4 regions of the Bradyrhizobium sp. 2TAF24 genome follow, and region 4 is predicted to be linked to each of the others. Evidence: predicted binding sites of a transcription regulator. Region 4 holds the regulator's gene; each other region holds the start of a gene.
The links. Region 4 encodes PhoB, which activates phosphate uptake and scavenging genes when phosphate is short. Its sites were predicted from a motif close to TGTCATNNANCTGTCAT; they were not measured.
Positions count from the first base shown of each region.

Region 1: the regulator PhoB is predicted to act here: its motif matches at 1,964-1,980, upstream of AB4Z37_RS30060 (alkaline phosphatase D family protein).
Region 2: the regulator PhoB is predicted to act here: its motif matches at 3,310-3,326, upstream of AB4Z37_RS27765 (DUF2794 domain-containing protein).
Region 3: the regulator PhoB is predicted to act here: its motif matches at 1,820-1,836, upstream of AB4Z37_RS01210 (STN domain-containing protein).

Region 1 is NZ_JBFRFW010000028.1:42,316-47,251, reverse strand. It holds gene AB4Z37_RS30070 (4a-hydroxytetrahydrobiopterin dehydratase) at 31-330, opposite strand; gene AB4Z37_RS30065 (TAXI family TRAP transporter solute-binding subunit) at 495-1,937, shown strand; gene AB4Z37_RS30060 (alkaline phosphatase D family protein) at 2,055-3,626, shown strand; gene AB4Z37_RS30055 (prolipoprotein diacylglyceryl transferase family protein) at 3,697-4,428, shown strand; gene AB4Z37_RS30050 (radical SAM protein) at 4,409-4,936, shown strand, end outside.
Region 2 is NZ_JBFRFW010000022.1:29,567-34,502, forward strand. It holds gene AB4Z37_RS27750 (esterase) at 25-1,068, opposite strand; gene AB4Z37_RS27755 (Bax inhibitor-1/YccA family protein) at 1,498-2,289, shown strand; gene AB4Z37_RS27760 (GNAT family N-acetyltransferase) at 2,389-2,913, shown strand; gene AB4Z37_RS27765 (DUF2794 domain-containing protein) at 2,926-3,297, opposite strand; gene AB4Z37_RS27770 (DUF1223 domain-containing protein) at 3,894-4,676, opposite strand; gene acnA (aconitate hydratase AcnA) at 4,806-4,936, opposite strand, start outside.
Region 3 is NZ_JBFRFW010000001.1:279,310-284,245, reverse strand. It holds gene AB4Z37_RS01225 (aminopeptidase P family protein) at 1-142, opposite strand, end outside; gene AB4Z37_RS01220 (hypothetical protein) at 362-553, shown strand; gene AB4Z37_RS01215 (50S ribosomal protein L11 methyltransferase) at 656-1,564, opposite strand; gene AB4Z37_RS01210 (STN domain-containing protein) at 1,971-2,684, shown strand; gene AB4Z37_RS01205 (RNA polymerase sigma factor) at 2,681-3,202, shown strand; gene AB4Z37_RS01200 (FecR family protein) at 3,302-4,264, shown strand; gene AB4Z37_RS01195 (filamentous haemagglutinin family protein) at 4,485-4,936, shown strand, end outside.
Region 4 is NZ_JBFRFW010000005.1:229,880-234,815, reverse strand. It holds gene argF (ornithine carbamoyltransferase) at 1-47, opposite strand, end outside; gene AB4Z37_RS10595 (aspartate aminotransferase family protein) at 47-1,249, opposite strand; gene AB4Z37_RS10590 (GcrA family cell cycle regulator) at 1,715-2,218, shown strand; gene phoB (phosphate regulon transcriptional regulator PhoB) at 2,348-3,049, opposite strand; gene phoU (phosphate signaling complex protein PhoU) at 3,071-3,787, opposite strand; gene pstB (phosphate ABC transporter ATP-binding protein PstB) at 3,813-4,589, opposite strand; gene pstA (phosphate ABC transporter permease PstA) at 4,622-4,936, opposite strand, start outside.

The DNA.
Region 1 (4,936 bases), on a different contig from region 4:
TGACAACTGCGCGACATCGCCGCGCCGTGCTCAGGTTCCGCGCGCCGCGATGCGATCCATGACCTTGGCGAGGGCGATGTCCCGCACCGTGACGCCGCCGGCGTCATGGGTCGCCAGCACCACCTCCACGGTCTTGTAGACGTTGCGCCATTCCGGATGGTGGTCGCGCTTCTCGGCCTCCAGCGCCACGCGGGTCATGAAGCCGAACGCCTCGTTGAAATCCCTGAACACGAAGGTGCGGGCGATGGCGTCCCGCCCCTCGACCTCGGACCAGCCGGACAATTCGGCCAGTGCCGCCGCGCGTGCCGCGCCGGTCAGACGCTGATCCATGATACCCTCCTGTCGTCACACCCTTGATCCCTGGTCGGACCGTTCCCATCCTAACCCGGCTTGCCGCTGAGCGCTCGCGGATGGAACCGGTAACCATGCCGGCCGGGAACATGTCGCCGGTTCCCAAATTTGCTATAATTCTGCTCTCAAACGGGCCGATGCGGATGAACCTGAACCTCGCGCAGCTGTTTTCGCGGTCTCCGGCATCGAGCGCCCCTGCGCCGAGCACGCCGGAGCCGACGCCGATCCGCGCCAAGCGCCCGCCGAAAGGGGCGGGCATTTTCATGCCGCTCGCGGTCGCGCTCGCCATCGTGCTGGTGGTCGTCGGTGCGATCTATATCGCCATGCGGCCTGTGACCCTGAAGATCGCGGTCGGCCCGCCGAACAGCGAGGACGTCAAGGTGGTCCAGGCGCTGTCGCACGCCTTCTCACGCGACCGCGGCGGCTATATCCGCCTGAAGACCATCGTCACCGACGGCGCGGTCGCCAGCGCCGCGGCCTTCGCCAACAAGACGGTCGATCTCGCGGTGATCCGCGGCGACCTCGAGGTGCCGAAGGATGCCGCCAGCATCGCCGTGCTGCGCAAGAATCTCGCGGTGCTGTGGGTGCCGTCCGCCGGCAAGGGCAAGAAGAGAAGCGCGATCAAGAAAATCCAGAATCTCGCAGGCCGCCGCATCGGCGTGATCGGCCGCACCCCCGCCAACGTCAACCTGCTCAACACCATCCTGCGCCAGTATGGCGTCGATCCCGCCAAGGTCGAGGTCGTGCAGTTCTCGACCGGTGAGGTGGCCGAGGCAGTGCGCACGCAGAAGGTCGATGCGCTGCTCGCCGCCGGGCCGCTGAACAGCAAGGTGACCATGGATGCGCTGGCAGCGTCGCAGCGCGATGGCGGCGAGCCGACCTTCCTCGCCATCGATGCGGCCGACGCGATCGCCCAGAACGTGCCCGCCTATGACGTGGCCGAAATTCCGGCCGGGGCGCTCGGCGGCGTACCGCCCCGCCCGGACGACGAGATCAAGACCATCAGCTTCTCGCACCTCATCGTGGCGCGCAAATCGCTGTCGGAGGTCACCGCTGCGATGCTGACGCGGCAGATCTTCGCCGTGCGCCAGAGCCTGATCCCGGACGTGCCGGCGGCATCGAAGATCGAGACCCCCGACACCGACAAGGATGCCTCGATTCCGGCGCATCCCGGTGCGGAGGCCTATGTCGACGGCGAGGAAAAGACGTTCCTCGACCGCTACAGCGATTTCATCTGGTGGGGCATCATGGGTCTGTCCGCCATGGGTTCGCTCGGCGCCTGGTTCGCCGGCTACCTCAAGCGCGACGAGCGCCAGAACAACAGCTCGCTGCGCGTGCGCCTGCTGGAGATGCTGTCGCAGGCCCGCCAGGCCGGCAGCCATGAGGAACTCGACTCGCTGCAGTCCGAAGCCGACGAGATCCTGAAGGACACCTTGCACTGCTACGAGGATGGCGCCATCGACGATGGCCCGCTCACCGCCTTCAATATCGCGCTCGAGCAGTTCCACACCGCCGTCGCCGACCGCCGCAGCATGCTGACGGCGCAACCGCCACGTGCGCCGGTGCCGCTGCGCGCGCAGGGCTGACAAGGACCGGACGACACGTCCGGCGCCGTCATCGAACTTTCACAAATCCGTTTTCAGCCTGTCAGTACGGCTTTCCATGGTCTGGCCTTGGACGGCCCAGAGACAGGGAGACCCGCCATGCCGATCCGCGTCCGTCATCTCTCGCGTCGCCGCTTTCTGACCACCGCAGCCGCGACCGGCGCAGCGACCGCATTCGGCGGCCTCGCCGCGCCCTATCTCAGCCGTGCCGCGGACCGGCCGCAGATCAGCCATGGCGTGCAGGCCGGCGACGTGTCGCAGGGCAGCGGCGTGGTGTGGGCCCGCGCCGACCGTCCGGCGCAGCTGCTGGTCGAGGTTGCGACCACGGAATCGTTCAAGGACGCCCGCGCGCTGCCGCCGATCACCGCACTGCCGGAAAGCGATTTCACCGCCAAGATGCTGATCGAGAACCTGCCGTCCGACCAGACCATCTTCTACCGCGCGCGTTTCCGCGACCTCTCCCATATCGACATCGTCGGCGAACCGGTGGTCGGGCGCTTCCGCACCGCGCCGGCAAGCCGCCGCGACGTCAGCTTCGTATGGGGCGGCGACGTCGCCGGCCAGGGCTGGGGCATCAATCCGGACGACGGCGGCATGACCACGTTCGCGGCGATGCGCAAGCACGACCCGGACCTCTTCATCCACTCCGGCGACACCATCTACGCCGACGGCCCGATCCCGGCCGAGGTCAAGCTGCCCGACGGCAAGATCTGGAAGAACATCACCATCCCGGAAAAGGCCAAGGTGGCGGAGACGCTTGCCGAGTACCGCGCCGCGCACAAATACAACCTGCTCGACGACAATCTGCGCGCCTTCAATGCCGAGGTGCCGATCTTCGTGCAGTGGGACGACCACGAGGTGACCAACAACTGGTCGCTGTCCAAGCAACTGCCCGACGCCTACAAGGAGCGTGACATCACGCTGCTGGCGGCCCGCGCCGCGCGCGCCTTCCACGAGATGTACCCGATGCGCGAGAGCATCGTGGAGCCCGGGCGCGTCTACCGCACCATCAACTATGGGCCGCATCTCGACATCTTCATGCTGGACGAGCGCAGCTACCGCGGCGCGAACGGCGACAACCTGCAGACGGTCTACGGCCCCGATGCCTACTTCATCGGCGCCGAGCAACTGGCCTGGCTGAAGCGCGAACTGCTGGCGTCGCGCGCGACCTGGAAGGTGATCGCCTCCGACATGCCGATCGGCATCGTGGTCTATGACGACGCCGCCAATCGCAAGGGCTCTGAAGCCATCGCCCAGGGCGACGGCCCGGCGCGCGGGCGCGAGCTCGAGATCGCCGACCTCCTGCGCTTCATCAAGTCGGCGGGCGTGCGCAACACGGTGTGGCTGACCGCCGACGTGCACTACGCCGCCGCGCACTACTACAACCCGGACAAGGCCCAGTTCCAGGACTTCGACCCGTTCTGGGAGTTCGTATCGGGGCCGCTGCACGCCGGCACCTTCGGCCCCAACCCGATGGACAACACCTTCGGGCCGGAGATCAAGTTCATCAAGGCGCCCGGGGCCGACCGGCAGAACCTGCCGCCGTCGGCCGGAATGCAGTTCTTCGGCCATTGTGTGATCGACGGCGCGAGCGGACAGCTGACCGTGACGCTACGGGACCGGGCTGATACCGCACTGTGGTCGGTGACGCTCGACCCCAAGCTCGGCTGATCGACAACCGCCGCACCTCCAGGCGAGCCGTCGCGACACACTCATCGGCCGAATCGGCTAAGCAGGTGGCATGAGCGGGGCGGCCCTTCATGTCGTATTCGACATCGCGGCGTGGCTGGCGGCGGCGGCGGCGGCCCTGTGGCTGACGCGTGTCCGGCGTATCCAGTTTCCGGCCCAGTCATTCAGGCTGCCCTATATCGCAGCGCTGCTGTTCGGCGCCGGATCGGGCGCCTACCTGTTCGGCTCACTGAATCTGTGGCTCTCAGGACTGCCCGGCATCGCCCGGTCGATCGAAGGGGCGCTGGCCGGCGGTATCGTCGCCATCGAGCTCTACAAGCAGGCCAATGGTATCGCACAGCGCACGGGTGCGCGTTTCGCGCTGCCGCTGGCGATCGGAATCGCGCTCGGCCGCATCGGCTGCTACGCCGCAGGCCTCGACGACTTCACGTACGGAATACCGACGGCGTTGCCCTGGGGGCACGATTTCGGCGACGGCATACAGCGCCACCCGGTACAGCTCTACGAATGCGCCGCGATGGCGATCTTCGCCGCCTGGTATGTCGGTATGGTGATGCAACGAAACAGTTTCGTCATCACCAACGGCTTCTACCTCGCTCTTGCGTTCTATGGCCTGCAGCGTTTTGTCTGGGAGTTCTTGAAGCCCTATGCCGGGCTGATCGGCCCGCTGACATTGTTTCATCTGCTGTCGTTTGCCATCATGCTCTACGCCGTGGTCATGCTGGCGACGGCCCCTCCCCGCGCCCCAGACAGGGACATGCTTGATGACCGCCGCGCTGCGTAGATCGCGCCCCTACATCTTCTGGGGCCAGACCCAATCGCTCTGCGAGACCTGCCTGGCGCTGGTGCCGACGAAGATCCAGATTATCGGCGACGAGGTCTGGTACGAAAAGCGCTGCAGCAAGCACGGTGTGCAGTCGACCCTCGTTTCCACGGATGCCGCCTACTGGCGGCGCTGCAAGGACTTCATCAAGCCGGGCGACAGGCCGCTGACATTCCAGAGCCGCACCGAATTCGGCTGCCCGTTCGATTGCGGTCTCTGCCCCGACCATGAGCAGCATTCCTGCCTCGCGCTGATCGAGGTGACAGACCACTGCAACCTGACCTGCCCGGTGTGCTTTGCCGAATCCTCGCCGGCACGCTCGCACTTCCTGCCGCTGCCCGCCATCGAGCGGATGCTGGACGCCCTGGTGGCCAGCGAGGGTGAACCCGACCTCGTGCAGATCTCCGGTGGCGAACCCACGCTCCATCCGGACTTCTTCGCCATCCTCGATGCGGTGCGCGCCCGCCCC
Region 2 (4,936 bases), on a different contig from region 4:
CAACCTGACGCCAAGCTGACAAGTTCACGGCGCGCGCGTCAGGCCGTTCTTCGCCAGCCACGCCTCGATCACGCCGGCGACCTCGGCGTTGTTCCTGTCCATCATCATCATGTGCGAGTTGCCCTTGATGCCGATGGCCGGCAGGTCGACGACATCGACATGGCCGCCGGCGCCGCGGATCGCCTCCGCGAAGGCGACACCGCTCGCACGGATCTTCGGCCAGCGCGCGTCCTCGGCGATGAAGTCGCCATAGATCATCAGGGTGGGAATGCCCTTCAGCGCATCCACCTTCGCCGGATCGCCGACACCGGCGGGCTCGACCGCGACCAGGGCTTTCACCTTGCCGGGCCGCGCCTGGGCCGCCTTGAAGCCGAACTGGCCGGCCTGGCTGTGAAACAGGATCACACAGGGACACACCCGGTCGATCTCGGCGAGATAGGCCGCGAGCGTCGCGTCGTCGGTGGTGGTCCAGCGCGGCACGATCTGCTTGACGAAATTCTCATAACCGTCGTTCGGAAACTGGCTGCCAGGCAGCAGCCGTCGCCTGGCCGGATCCGGATCGTAGCTGTCCGGTCCGTCGCCGATGCGGAAGCGCGTGAACGGGTTGCTGGTGGTCAGGAACAGCGGCTCGCCCTTGAAGATGTCGGGATACTGCGCCCAGCTTGCGCGCCCGCGCTCCACCGCGTCCGAGACGTAGACGCCCCAGCCCTTGCGCACGAACATGTTCAGCCAGCCCTCCCGGCCGTCCGGCGTGGTCTCGAAATTGACCCCGGTCATGCCGCCGCCATGCCAGAACAGGATCGGCACCGTGCCGACCTCGCGCGCCGGCAGGAAGTACTGCACGTACATCTGCTCGACCTGGTAGGTGCCGTTGGGGTCGAACCGCGCTGGCACGCCGCCGGGGGTCAACGCCATCTCCTTCACCGGCTTGCCGGTCAGCTCCACCAGGCGGCCGCCGACATGAAACGAGCCCATTGCCCGCAGCGTGATCGGCTCCTCGGCCCGCGCTGAGCTGGCCGCCAACATCGCCGCGAACGCCATCGCGGCGGTGAGATGTCCTCGCAACACGTGATCCTCCCCCTTGCCCCTTTGTCCCGGCCAATCGCATCGGCCGTTGTCGCAAATCTGCCGGCTTGGCAGGCCGGCCGCAATGCCGAGTTGCACGTGGGACTAATTCACGGTTTGCATGGGGGCCGGCGGCGCGGCCGCATCGCCGCGTTCAGGTTCTGCCGGCGGGTTCGAACGGCGTGCCGACGACAATTTGAAGCAGCCGAGTGCGGTATCGCGGTCGGCTTTTCCGCGGTTTCGCGACATTCAGCCGCGCATGGAAGGTTGCGCCAGATGTATTATTTTCCCACATATCCGATGGGACAGATGCCGGGCCGACCGACCGTTTTGCTAACGCAAAATTAATATCACCGGACGACTGCATCTGGGATACATTTCGCCCCGGCAGCCCTGACCCAGTGTGCGCCGGACAACAACGAGGTTTCGACCATGTCGGACTTGGACCGTAACTATGCTTCGCCGTTCGGCCGGGCCGCCGGGCGGGCAGATGCCGTGGCCGTCGACGCTGGCCTGCGCGCATACATGCTGAAGATCTACAACTACATGGCGATCGGCCTGGCCATCACCGGCCTTGCCGCGCTCGGCGTGTACATGGCGGCCGTGACCACAGACGCCGGCGCCGCCGCCGGCCGTGTCGGCAACGCGATGCTGACGTCGTTCGGTGTCGCGATGTTCGTCAGCCCGCTGAAGTGGCTGTTCATCCTCGCCCCGCTGGTGATGGTGTTCGTCATCTCCTTCGGCATCCAGCGGCTGAAGCCGGCAACGGCCCAGATGCTGTTCTGGGCGTTCTCGGCGCTGATGGGCCTGTCGCTGTCGTCGATCTTCCTGGTGTACACCCACACCTCGATCGTGCGCGTGTTCTTCATCACCGCCGCCTCGTTCGGTGCGCTGAGCCTGTACGGCTACACCACCAAGCGTGACATGTCGGGCATGGGCTCGTTCCTGATGATGGGCCTGTTCGGCATCATCATCGCCAGCCTGGTGAACCTGTTCATCGCCTCATCGGCGCTGCAGTTCGTGGTGTCGGTGATCGGCGTGCTGGTGTTCGCCGGCCTCACCGCCTGGGACACCCAGCGCCTGAAGAACGAGTACATCTACGGCTACGCCAGCGCCGGCGGCGATGTCGCGGAGCGGGCGGCGATCACCGGAGCGCTGTCGCTGTACCTGAACTTCATCAACCTGTTCACGCTGCTGCTGCAGCTGCTCGGACAGCGCGACTGATCCGGACACGACTGGAATCGGAAAATTCCTCGGACACACAAAGCCCCGGCCTCAGCGCCGGGGCTTTTCTTTTGAGCGCCGGCGATTCACAGTAGCCGCATGTCCGATGTCCTGATCCGGCCGGCCGCCGCGGCCGACCTTCCCGCCATCACGGCGATCTATGATCACGCGGTCCGCACCGGCACCGCGACCTTCGAGCTCACCCCGCCCGATCTCGCCGACATGACCACCCGCTTCGGCAACCTGACCGGCGCGGGCTTTCCCTATGTCGTCGCGATCGCAGACGGGCAGGTGATGGGCTACGCCTATGCGGGCCCCTACCGGCCGCGGCCGGCCTATCGCTTCACGGTCGAGAACTCGGTGTACCTGCCGCCGGAGGCGCGGCGCCGCGGCATCGGACTGAAGCTGCTCACCGCGCTGATCGAGACGTCGGCCGAGCGCGGCTTCCGCCAGATGATCGCGGTGATCGGCGATTCGGCCAACGCCGCCTCGATCGGCGTTCACACGCGCGCCGGCTTCGAGATGGTCGGCGTCCATCGCAATGTCGGCTTCAAGTTCGGCCGCTGGCTGGACACCGTGATGATGCAGCGGGAACTCGGCCCCGGCGCCAGCACCGCGCCATAACCGCGCGTATCGTCAGACCAGCGACAACCTGCGGTCGATCACCAGCAGCACGCGATCGAGCTCGTGCCCGCGGCGCAGGATCTGCCCGCCCTGGGCGACGACGCTGTAGGCACCCTGGCGGCGCGCCAGCTTGGGATCTTTCACGATGCGGTAGATCGGAACCTCCGATGCGCGCCGGAAGATCGAGAACACCGCACAGTCTTTCAGAAAATCGATTGCATAGTCGCGCCACTCACCTTCGGCGACCATGCGCCCGTACAGGTTGAGAATGCGATTGAGCTCCAGGCGATTGAACGTGACCCGGCTTTGAGACGGGACGGATGCGGCTGTGCGCTCCGTCCCGCGGCTCTCGCCAGGCTCGGTATCCCCCGCGATCAGGTCCATGCTGCGCTCTCCTGTCATCCGTTCGACATGATCGGTCCGGCCGCGCTGCTCTGCAAGCCCTTCGCATCACAACATCGCCAGCGCTGCGGCAAGGCGTCGCCACCGATCGCCGGATCGGTGAAACATCCTTTCATCACCGGGAGTTAGTCGCTCACTTGCGTGCACTCACGGCGATGTCAGCTAAATCATGAAAGCGCCCAATTTCGGTCAAGCCGATGCCGCTGTGACTGGCGATAAGAAGATACTGCGTTGGCCCGGTTCCTTCGGCACCGGATTCCTCAGCCCCCAGCCCCCCGGGGTCGTCGGAGCCGGGCCTATTCGCAGGACCTTGAAAGGTGAACTTCGGGCCAACGCGAGTTGGCCTTTTTTGTTTTCAGCTTGTTGTTTTTCGCATTGCCTGCGTTGACGCGGCATGCGCCCGCGCCGATCGGCGGGGCCCGCTCTTCATCTCATCTCGCTCTTCATCTCATCACGACTGACGTCATCGCCGCCACGACGCGTCACACGCTGCGATGCTCGTGCACCACAGCCGCTGTGTCCGACGCTGTTCGATGATCGACGTGAACGCACGGTGCGCGGCAACACGCCCGGCGAGGTCAGTGCAGCGCCGTATAGGCGGCGCCGAGCATCAGGCCCGGTTTCTCGCGGCTGCCGTCCTGGACATACACCACCGCGGCGTCGACGCCGTCGCCCTTGATGTTTTCCAGCGGCACGGTCCAGCTGCCGGGCTTGCCGGTCCAGTCGCCGACCTTCAGCCAGTTGCGCACGACGTTGTAGTAGGTGACCTCCTGGCCGCGGTTCTCGCCACGCCCGATCCGGATCGGCACCGAGCGCGAGATCGCGCAGACCCACACCTCACCGCGCTCCGCTGCGCTGTTGCCGGCGGAGACCGAGACATTGAGCTGCTTGTCGGCCTGCTTGATCGACACCGGCACTGACATCACGCCGCCTTCGGCGCGGGTGCGTGTCGCCGCGTCCTCGATGCCGGAGCGATCGCTGCCGAGCACATGCATCGCGCCGTTCACCACCACCTGCGGCGTGTAGACCTCACGGTCGCCGCGCATGTGGGAATAGGCCTTTTGCTTCGCGGAGAAGCGCGAGTTGGCCAGCGTGTCCTTCCAGCCGAGATAGTCCCAGTAGTCGATCGGCATGCTGATCGCGATAATCGACGGGTCCTTGGCGAGCTCACCCAGCACCTTGTCCGCCGCCGGGCATGACGAACAGCCCTGCGAGGTGAACAGTTCGACGACCGCGCGGGGGTCGGCCTGCGCCCGCGCGCCGAACAGGATGGCGAGGCAGACGCCGAACAGCGCCGACAAGCGCAGCGACGCGAGATCCTGCAGCGGCAATTTGCGGTCTTCGACGGTGATGATGCCCATCCGAACGTCAGACGCGGGGAGCGCCTTCTCCACCAATGTCCCTGCCCCCCTCAAAAAGAAGGCGGCTTTTTCATAAGCCGCCTTCCATTCACCTGCCACTCACTTCGCGGTGAGGGCGTCTTGAGCCGATCAGGCCGCGAGCTGCCGGATCACGTACTGGAGGATGCCGCCGTTACGGAAGTATTCCAGCTCGTCCAGGGTATCGATGCGGCACAGCAGCGGCACGCGCTTGACCGCGCCGCCAGCCGAGACGATCTCCG
Region 3 (4,936 bases), on a different contig from region 4:
CGTTCTGCTGCTGGTCGGCGCGGGGAATTACGAAGCCAGTGAGGCCGCGGCGGATCAGCTCCTCGCGGAACGCGGCGAGGCGAGCGGTGAGGGCGACGCCGCCCTCGGGATCTTCGAACGTCTGGAAGTGCGCTTCGAACATGGGACGACCTTAGGGGAGGGAACTGGGAGCGGCAACGCGCGGCTTCGCCGAGGGCGGTTGCGGAAAACTTTTACCTATCGTCCACCTGACATCTTGCAGTCATGCAGCTGTGCATGCCAGACTTCGGTCGTGCTGCAGCGCAATTCGACCATAAAAAGGCGGCACGACGGGGAAAACGTTTCGGGAGTGTTTCAACCTCAATGAAGAGGGGTCACACCGATGCCTGCCTTTTCTTTCGAGAAGATTTCGCCTCCGCCCCGTCGCGATCCTGTTCCCGTGAGCGGCCCTGTCGCGCCATCCAAGCCAGCGCGGGGCCTGATCGTCCAGATGCTTGACCGCCTCACCGAGGTCCGCCTGCGCCGGGCGGGGGTAGACATCAGGAAAGGGCAGGCCAGCAAGGATCAGGGCTGAACGACACCGGGCGTTTGGTCCGCCTCGTCCTCGACGTCCATCGCCCCTCAACCGGTCCCCTTGGCGCGGCCAATTTGAAGCGACGCAGCGTTCCATTTCGAATCAAGGCTTGCGCAGCAGCAGGCTGCTCCAGCCGTCGAGCTGCAGCCGCTTGACCAGGACGAGATCGTTGCCGCGGTAGGCCGAAACGACGCTGTTGGCCTGGTGCGGCAGCAGTCCCGACAGAATCACATAAGCACCTGGCGCCAGATGCCGTGACATTGGCGTCGCGAGCCGCCGCAGCGGGTTCGCGAGGATATTCGCCAGCACCAGATCGAACGGGGCGCGGCTGCGGATGTCGGGTGACGAAAATCCCGGAGCGTGCAAGGCAGTCACCAGGTGGCCGACGCCATTCAGGCGGGCGTTTTCCCGGGCCACAACTGCCGAGCGCCAGTCGATGTCGCTGGCGAGAATCGGGTGCCGCTGCGCCTTCGCGGCGGCGATCGCCAGCACGCCGGTGCCGGTGCCGAGATCGAGCACCCGCCGCGGCCATTTCGAACGCAGCACCTCGTCCAGCAGCAGCAGGCAGCCGCGCGTGGTGCCGTGGTGACCGGTGCCGAACGCGAGTGCGGCCTCGATCTCGATCCCGATCCGGTTGAGCGGAACCCGGGCGCGGTCGTGCTGGCCGTGGACGATGAAGCGGCCGGCCACGACCGGCGCGAGCCCTTCGAGGCTGGCCTTGACCCAGTCGCGGGTCTCCACCGTGTCGAACACGATGGCGTCCGCGCTCGCCTTGTCCGCGGCGAGTTCCACCAGCGCCCGCACTGCCGCCTCGTCCGGCTTTTCTGCGAAGTACAGTGTAACGTCCCAGCGGCCATCCGGGCGCTCGAACGCGGCGATGGCGGCCTCGTTGTTGTCGAAGCTCTCCGCAAGCACGTCCACAACCCGATTGGCGCTGCGCTCGTCCGCCATGGCGAAGCTGGCGCGGGTGGCGGGCGGTGCGGTGACGGAGTCGGTCTGGGGCGAATTCATCAGATGTCCAAGAGAGTTAGGAGTGCAAGCGCACAGCTTTTCGACAGGCTGTCAACAGCATGTGCATAGCCTGCCGACGCCGTCATGCACAGCTTGTCCACAAAGGTGCGGACAGCTTGTCCACTCTCGTTCCACAAGTAATCCACAGGGTTGTCAACAGCCTCTGTACAGGCAGCCAGGTGATCCGCGAGCGCTCTGGGGGCCGTCGCCGGACCTGGATCTCGGTCGGCCGGATGGCGAGCCCCCGGGGGCCTGCGTCGTATAACTGTAATACAGCATCATTAGCGTCCCGCCGACCATTGCTCAGGCGGGATGCGGTGCGGCGATGTCGGTTTCGCATCGTCAGGCGCGCCACCCGGCACTCAGACGCGTGACTTGCCGCCTGCGGCGCGGGTGGGCGTCAGGAATGTCTCGTGACCACGATGCGGACGAAGTCAGGCAACGGCGTGCGGCCATGGAGCGCTGGTCACGTTGCGTGTTTGCGCTGGTCATGACGGTGGTCGCAGCCATGCTGATACCGGCAGGTGTCGCCCATGCGGGTGACGGCGAGCCCGAGCTGGTCTTCGATATCCCGTCCCAGCCGCTGGAGGCCGCGCTCGACGCCTATGGCGCTGCGAGCCGCATGCAGGTGCTGTACGAAACCGCGCTGACGGCGGGGCGCCGCTCCGCGCCGGTGCTGGGCAGGTTGACCCGTGAGGCTGCGTTGCGGCGGCTGTTGTCGGGCACCGGTCTTGTGTTCAACTTCACGGGCGAGCAGGCGTTTACGCTGGTGCTCGCTCCGCTGCCGGCGCCGAGCCCGCCACTCCCGCCAGCGGCGATCTATCAGCCATTTCTCGGCCGGGTTCAGGCGGAGGTGATGGCCGCGCTGTGCCGTCGGGCGGAAACACGTCCGGGTGCCTCGCGGCTCGCGTTCCAGTTCTGGATCAGTGAGGCCGGTGAGATTCGTGCGCCGCATCTCCTGGCCTCGACCGGCGAAACGGCGCGCGACGCTGCGGTGACCGCTGCGCTCGGGCTGGTCTCGCTCGGCCGGTCGCCGCCGGCCGGCATGCCGCAGCCGGTCACCATGGTGCTGAAGGCCGAATCATCCGGCGGCGATTCCTGCGGGGCGTTGCGGCCATGACGGAGGCCGACAAGGAAACCAGCTGGGCGGCGCTGCGGCAGCTCCTGGTGGAGCGCTACGATCTGCTGCGCCGGCGGTTGACCCGCCGGCTCGGCTCGGCGGACGCCGCGCAGGAGACCCTGCACGAGCTCTATCTGCGGATGGAGCGCAGCGACAATGTCGGGGTTTTGCGGAACCCGACGTCCTATCTCCTGACCAGCGCGGTGAACCTGGCGCGGGACCGCTGGCGGACCGAGGATCGTCGGGCCAGTCGTGTCGATGTCGAGGCGCTGCACGAATTGATCGACGAGAATCCGGGTCCGGACCGGGTGGTCGAAGGCCAGATGACCTTCGAGGCGCTGAGTCGGGCGCTGGCGCGCCTGACGCCGCGACAACGGGAGATTCTGATCGCGGTGCGGTTCGAAGGGCTGATCCAGGCCGACATCGCGGCGCGTCTCGATATTTCACCGCGGCTGGTCCGGCTCGAATTGCAGCGGGCTCTGGAGCTTTGCCAGGACCATGTCGCAAAGAATTTGTGACAAGGCTTGCCGAATGTCGTCCGTCGAGTCGTCTATGAATTGGGAACTACGCCGTGACACCGATGGTCGTCGGCGGCTGGACAGGTGCCGGAACTGACAATGGGACGTGACCCGACGAGCGATGAACTGACGCGCGAGGCCCTCGGTTGGCTGTCGCGCATCAGCCTCGGCGAGGCCACGCAAGACGATCTCGCCGAGCTGCGGCAGTGGCGAGACCGCAGCACGGCCCACGCCGCGGCACTGGCCGAGGCGGGGCGGCTGTGGCGAGGACTGGAATTGCCCGTCGCTGCGCTGGCGCGTGAGCAGACGGCGGTACGCCGCCGCGGATTCCAGGTGAGCCGCCGGGCTTTCGTTGGTGGCGGCATGGCCGCCGCGGCCGCCGCGGCGGGCGCCATGATGGTGCGGCCGCCGCTCGGGCTGTGGCCGTCGATCACGGAGCTTGCAGCGGATCACCGCACCGGCACGGGCGAACAACTGCATGTCGCGGTGGGGGAGGCCGTCTCCGTCGACCTCAACACCCGGACCAGCATCGCGCTGCGAGGCGCGTCGCAGGACGGGGCGATGGAGTTGCTCGCGGGCGAGGCCGCGGTGGTGGTGGATGGCCGGGCGTCGCAGCCGTTCGTGGTTACGGCGGCGGACGGGCATATCACCGCGTCGCGCGCCAGTTTCAATGTGCGGCGGACCGGACCGCGCGTTGATCTCACCTGCATCGATGGCGAGGTCGCGGTGGCCTGCAACGGTCGCCACGTGATCGCGCACACGGCTGAGCGCGTGACGTATGATGATCGCGGGATGAGCGAGGCGATCGCAACCGATCCTGCGACGGTGACCGCTTGGCGCGACGGCATGCTGGTGTTTCGCAATGCACCGCTTGCCGACGTGATCGACGAGGTCAACCGCTATCGGCCGGGCCGCATCGTGCTGCTCGATGGCAAGCTCGGCCAGCGAGTTGTCACGGCGCGGTTCGAGATCAAGCGTCTCGACACCGTGATGGGACAGATCGCGGCGGTGTTCAAGGCGCCGGTCCGAACCTTGCCTGGCGGTCTCGTTCTCGTCGGCTGATCGGGGCTTCCGCCATCATGCGTTTCGGTGGAGCGGTGTCACGGAACTGACACCTGGCTCACATCGTATCGAAGCGAGTTTCACCCAAAAAAAGATTCCGCTTCGCGCATCGTCATCTCGTCCACGGCATGGGGAGATGATTGCGGCGCGCGCCCGCATCGTTCCCGGGCCGGACCTGTCCGGCAGTCCGTTCGATGACGCGTTACGTGAAAGGCCGGTCATGCCGCACTCTGCTTATGCATCCTCTCCTGCTCGTCAGACCTGGGGGCGTCTGTCCGATGCGCAGCGGCGTGCGGGTCTTCTGCTCGGTGTGAGTGTGGTCGCGCTGGCGGCGACGTTGCAACCGGCCCGTGCAGCGCAACTCGGCGGCGGCGTCGGCATTCCCGCGACGACCTACGCCACCGACGCCGCGGCCCTGGCCGCGCAGCAGGCGGCGGCCGCGGCCCAGCAAGGCCAGAGCGCGATGCGTCGATCAATCGAAGCGATCCAGGCGATGCAAGGTGCACAAGCTGCGGCGCGTGCTGCTGCAGCAGCGGCTCAGCGTTCGACGACGCTGCCGCAGGTGGTGGTGCCGAATGGTCTCGCTGCCGGCGGCTTGCAGGTCGCGCCCAACGCAACATGGAGCGGCGCTAATGCGCCGGTGCAGAGCGCGGCCGGCAGCGGCACGACCGT
Region 4 (4,936 bases):
GTCGGGAGCTCGGTGAGATCGAGGAAATGACGGGGCCGCTTGCTCATCACACGGCCTTCCGCTGCGAGGCGTCGAGAGACGCGCAGGCGCGCTCGAGGCGGGCCACGCCCTCGCCGATCTCGGCTTCGGTGGCGATCAGCGGCGGCAGAAAGCGCACGACGTTGTCGCCGGCGCCGACCGTGAGCAGCTTTTCGCCGCGCAGCGCCGCGACGAGCTCGCCGCTCGGGATCACCGCCTTGACGCCGACCAGAAGGCCCTCGCCGCGCACATCGCTGAGGATCGCGGGATAACGATCGACCACCGACGCCAGCTTCTGCTTGAGCAGCAGCGACATCCGTTTGACATGATCGAAGAAGCCGGGTGCCTGCATCACGTCGAGCACCGCGCCGGCGGCCGCGATCGCCAGCGGATTGCCGCCGAAGGTCGAGCCGTGCGTGCCCGGCGTCATGCCGGAGGCCGCATCGGCGGTGGCGAGGCAGGCGCCGATCGGAAAGCCGCCGCCGAGCGCCTTCGCGAGTGCCATCACGTCCGGCGTGACGCCGGTCCACTGATAGGCGAACAATTCGCCGGTGCGCCCCATGCCGGTCTGCACTTCGTCGAACGCCAGCAGCAGGCCATGCTCGTCACACAGCTGCCGCAACGCCTTGAAGAAGGACTGCGGCGCGCTGCGCACGCCGCCCTCGCCCTGCACCGGCTCGATCAGAATGCCCGCGGTGTGTGGACCGATCGCCTTGCGCACCGCCTCGACATCACCATGGGGGACCTGGTCGAAACCTTCGACGCGCGGGCCAAAGCCTTCGAGATATTTCTCCTGGCCGCCGGCGGCGAGCGTCGCCAGCGTGCGGCCATGGAAAGCACCTTCGAAGGTGATGATGCGGTAGCGCTCCGGGTGGCCTTTCGCCGCATGGTGCTTGCGCACCACCTTGATGACGGCTTCCATCGCTTCGGCGCCGGAATTGCAGAAGAACGCCACGTCGGCGAAGCTCGCGGCGCACAGCCGCGCCGCCACCTTCTCGCCATCCGGGCTCCTGAACAGGTTCGACATGTGCCACAGCTTGGTCGCCTGCTCCTGCAAGGCAGCGACGAGATGCGGATGCGCATGTCCCAGCGCGTTGACAGCCACGCCGCTGGTGAAATCGAGATAGCGCTCACCATCGGCGCCATGCAGCCACACACCCTCGCCGCGATCGAAGGCGAGATCAGCCCGCGCAAAGACCGGCATGAGATGGGACGACGCGTTGGTGCTCATGATGACCCGACAGAATGTTCGGCGGGAAATATCGACAGATCACGGTGCGAAACCCGTGAGACCGGACGATGCCCTGCCTGATGTGCTGGTTCCAGAAACAAAACGTGCCGCCTCGCGGGCAGCACGCGGCAACATTCTATTGGCGCCCCCCCGGCTGTCAACTCGGCAATGATTCCTAAAAGCCGCGGAAAAAGCGGTTTTTCGCGTTTCCAACGTAGAACATGTGGACGCGTCCTGCCCGACTCTTGCGCGTGAGTCACGGCATATTGTAGCCTTTTGACGGTCGGATACGACATCTCGTGCGGTAGATCTGATCCTTTTCGGTCCCTTGTGGCGGCGTACACGCTCGGTTGCGACCCATGCATCCGGCGAGGGCTAAAGGATTCTGCCAGCAGGGATTTTTTGAGACACAGCCGTCGCCAGCAGGCTCGTCCGTGGTGGCGCGACACGAAGGGATAGACTGCGATGACGGTAATGGGTTGGACCGACGATCGCGTGGAGCAGTTGAAGAAACTCTGGGAAGCCGGCCTGTCTGCCAGCCAGATCGCGGCGGAACTCGGCAACATCACCCGCAACGCCGTCATCGGAAAGGTCCACCGGCTCGGCCTGTCGGGCCGCGCCAAGAGCCCGTCCTCGGCGGCCCCGCGCCAGCGCAAGGCGCGTCCCGCCCAGCACATGATGCGGATTTCGCGGCCGATGTCCCGCGGCAACACCGCGCTCGCCCACGCCTTCGAGGTCGAGCCCGATCCGGTCACCTATGACAACGTTGTGCCGATGAGCCAGCGGCTGTCGCTGCTGGAGCTGACCGAAGCCACCTGCCACTGGCCGGTCGGCGATCCCGGCAGCAACGACTTCTTCTTCTGCGGCGGCAAGGCCCTGACCGGCCTGCCCTACTGCGCGCATCACTCGCGCGTGGCCTATCAACCGGCCAGCGATCGCCGTCGCGATCGCCGCCCGACCGGCAAATAAGCGACATGCGCTGAAAATCCGGCGCGGCCGCCGCGCCGGCCTTCCCGGCAAGCCAGCGACAAGCAAAACGGCGCCGCATCAGGGATGCGGCGCCGTTTGTCGTTGTGGAGAGAAACGTCGGCCTCTCGGCTACTCCGCCTTGGCGAAGCGGTCGTCGAGCGCGTAGCCAGCGCCGCGCACGGTGCGGATCGGATCCTGATCCCTGCCGAAGTTGAGGAGCTTGCGCAGGCGGCCGATATGGACGTCGACGGTGCGCTCGTCGATGTAGATGTCACGACCCCAGACGCCATCGAGCAGCTGCTCGCGGCTGAACACACGGCCGGGATGCTCGAGGAAGAACTCGAGCAGGCGGTATTCGGTCGGGCCGAGGTCGATCGGCTGGCCCGAGCGCGCGACACGGCGCTTGTCGCGGTCGAGCTCGATGTCGCCATAGGTCAGCACGGTGGCGAGCCGTTCCGGGCTCGCCCGGCGCAGCAGGCCCTTCACCCGCGCCAGCAGCTCGGGCACCGAGAACGGCTTGACGATGTAGTCGTCGGCGCCGGTGGCAAGACCACGCACCCGCTCGCTCTCCTCGCCGCGGGCGGTGAGCATGATGATCGGCAGCTGCTTGGTCTCGGGGCGGGTCCGCAGGCGGCGGCACAGCTCGATGCCGGACAGGCCGGGCAGCATCCAGTCCAGGACGATCAGGTCCGGAATGCGCTCCTTGAGCCGTGTGTCGGCCTCGTCGCCGCGCGCCACGGTTTCCACGTCATAGCCCTCAGCGTCGAGATTGTAGCGCAGCAGCGTCGTGAGCGCTTCTTCATCTTCAACAACCAGAATGCGTGCACCCATATCGGTTCCTTAGCGTCTCGATCAGTTGCCGGGGGTTGCGGTGGCGAACGCAGTCATGTCGCCCTTGGGGCGCGGATCCTGCATCTGCTGCCCTTCGACCATGTAGAACACGGTCTCCGCAATGTTGGTGGCATGGTCGCCCATGCGTTCGATGTTCTTGGCGCAGAACATCAGGTGGATGCAGAAGCTGATGTTGCGGGGATCTTCCATCATGTAGGTGAGCAGCTCGCGGAACAGCGAGGTGCAGATCGCGTCGACCTCCTCGTCGCCCTTCCACACCGCCATCGCCGCCGGCAGGTCGTGCGCCGCATAGGCATCGAGCACCGACTTGATCTGCGACTGCACCAGGCTCGCCATGTGCTCGAGGCCGCGGATCAGCTTGAGCGGATGGAAGTCGCTGTCGAGCGCGCTGACGCGCTTGCCGATATTCTTGGCGAGGTCGCCGATGCGCTCGAGGTCGGTGGCGACCCGCATCGCGCCGACGATTTCGCGCAGGTCCACCGCCATCGGCTGGCGCCGCGCGATGGTGAGCACGGCGCGCTCCTCGATGGTGCGCTGCAGCTTGTCGAGCTCGTTGTCGGCGTTGACCACGCGCTGCCCCAGCGCGATGTCACGGCGGATCAGCGCGTCGACGGATTCCACGATCTGCCGCTCGGCGAGACCGCCCATCTCCGCAACCATGCGGGTGAGCTCCTGCAGGTCCTGGTCGAAGGCTTTGGCTGTATGTTCGAAGGCCATCATATTCTCCCGCGCACGAGGCGCCTCAGCCGAACCGGCCGGTGATGTAATCCTGGGTCCGGCGATCCGACGGCGTGGTGAAGATCTTGGTCGTCGGCCCGAACTCGATCAACTCGCCGAGATACATGAAGGCCGTGAAGTCGGAGACGCGGGCGGCCTGCTGCATGTTATGGGTCACGATCACGATCGTGTAATCGTCCTTCAGCTCGTCGATCAGCTCCTCGATCTTGGCGGTCGAGATCGGGTCCAGCGCCGAGCACGGCTCGTCGAACAGGATGACCTCCGGCCGCACCGCGACCGTGCGCGCGATGCACAGGCGCTGCTGCTGGCCGCCCGACAGGCTGAGGCCGTTGGCGTTGAGCTTGTTCTTGACCTCGTCCCACAGCGCGGCGCGCCGCAGCGACTGCTCGACCCGGTTGTCCAGCTCGCTCTTGGACAGTTTTTCGTAGAGCCGGATGCCGAACGCGATGTTCTCGTAGATCGACATGGGGAACGGGGTCGGCTTCTGGAAGACCATGCCGATCCGCGCCCGCAGCAGATTGATGTCGAGGCCCGGCTCCAGGATGTTGGCGCCGTCGAAATTGACCTGGCCGCCCGCCCGCTGGTTCGGGTAGAGGTCGTACATGCGGTTGAGGATGCGCAGCAGGGTCGACTTGCCGCAGCCCGACGGACCGATGAACGCCGTCACCTTGTTCTCGTAGAGAGACATGGTGATGTTCTTGAGCGCGCGTGCCTCGCCATAGAAGAAATCGAGGTCGCGGATCGCGATCTTGTCCTTGAGCGATGACGTATCGAACGGCATGGACGTGGCTGACGGGGTCACGGTTGCCAGGGTCATTGAGTTTTCCTCGATCCGGCAAGCGCACGGGCGGTGATGCTGAGCGCAAGCACTGAAAGCGTGATGATGAGCGCACCGGTCCAAGCCAGCTTCTGCCAGTCCGCGTAGGGGCTGAGCGCGAACTGGAAGATGACGACCGGAAGGCTGGGCGTCGGTGCATTGAGGTTGATGACGGAAATCCCGGGGAACAGCGGCAGCGACACCGTGCTGAGGAACTGGTGGTTGAGCGCGGTGAACAGCAATGGCGCGGTCTCGCCGCTGACGCGGGCGACCGCGAGCAGGATGCCGGTGACGATCCCCGAGCGGGCCGC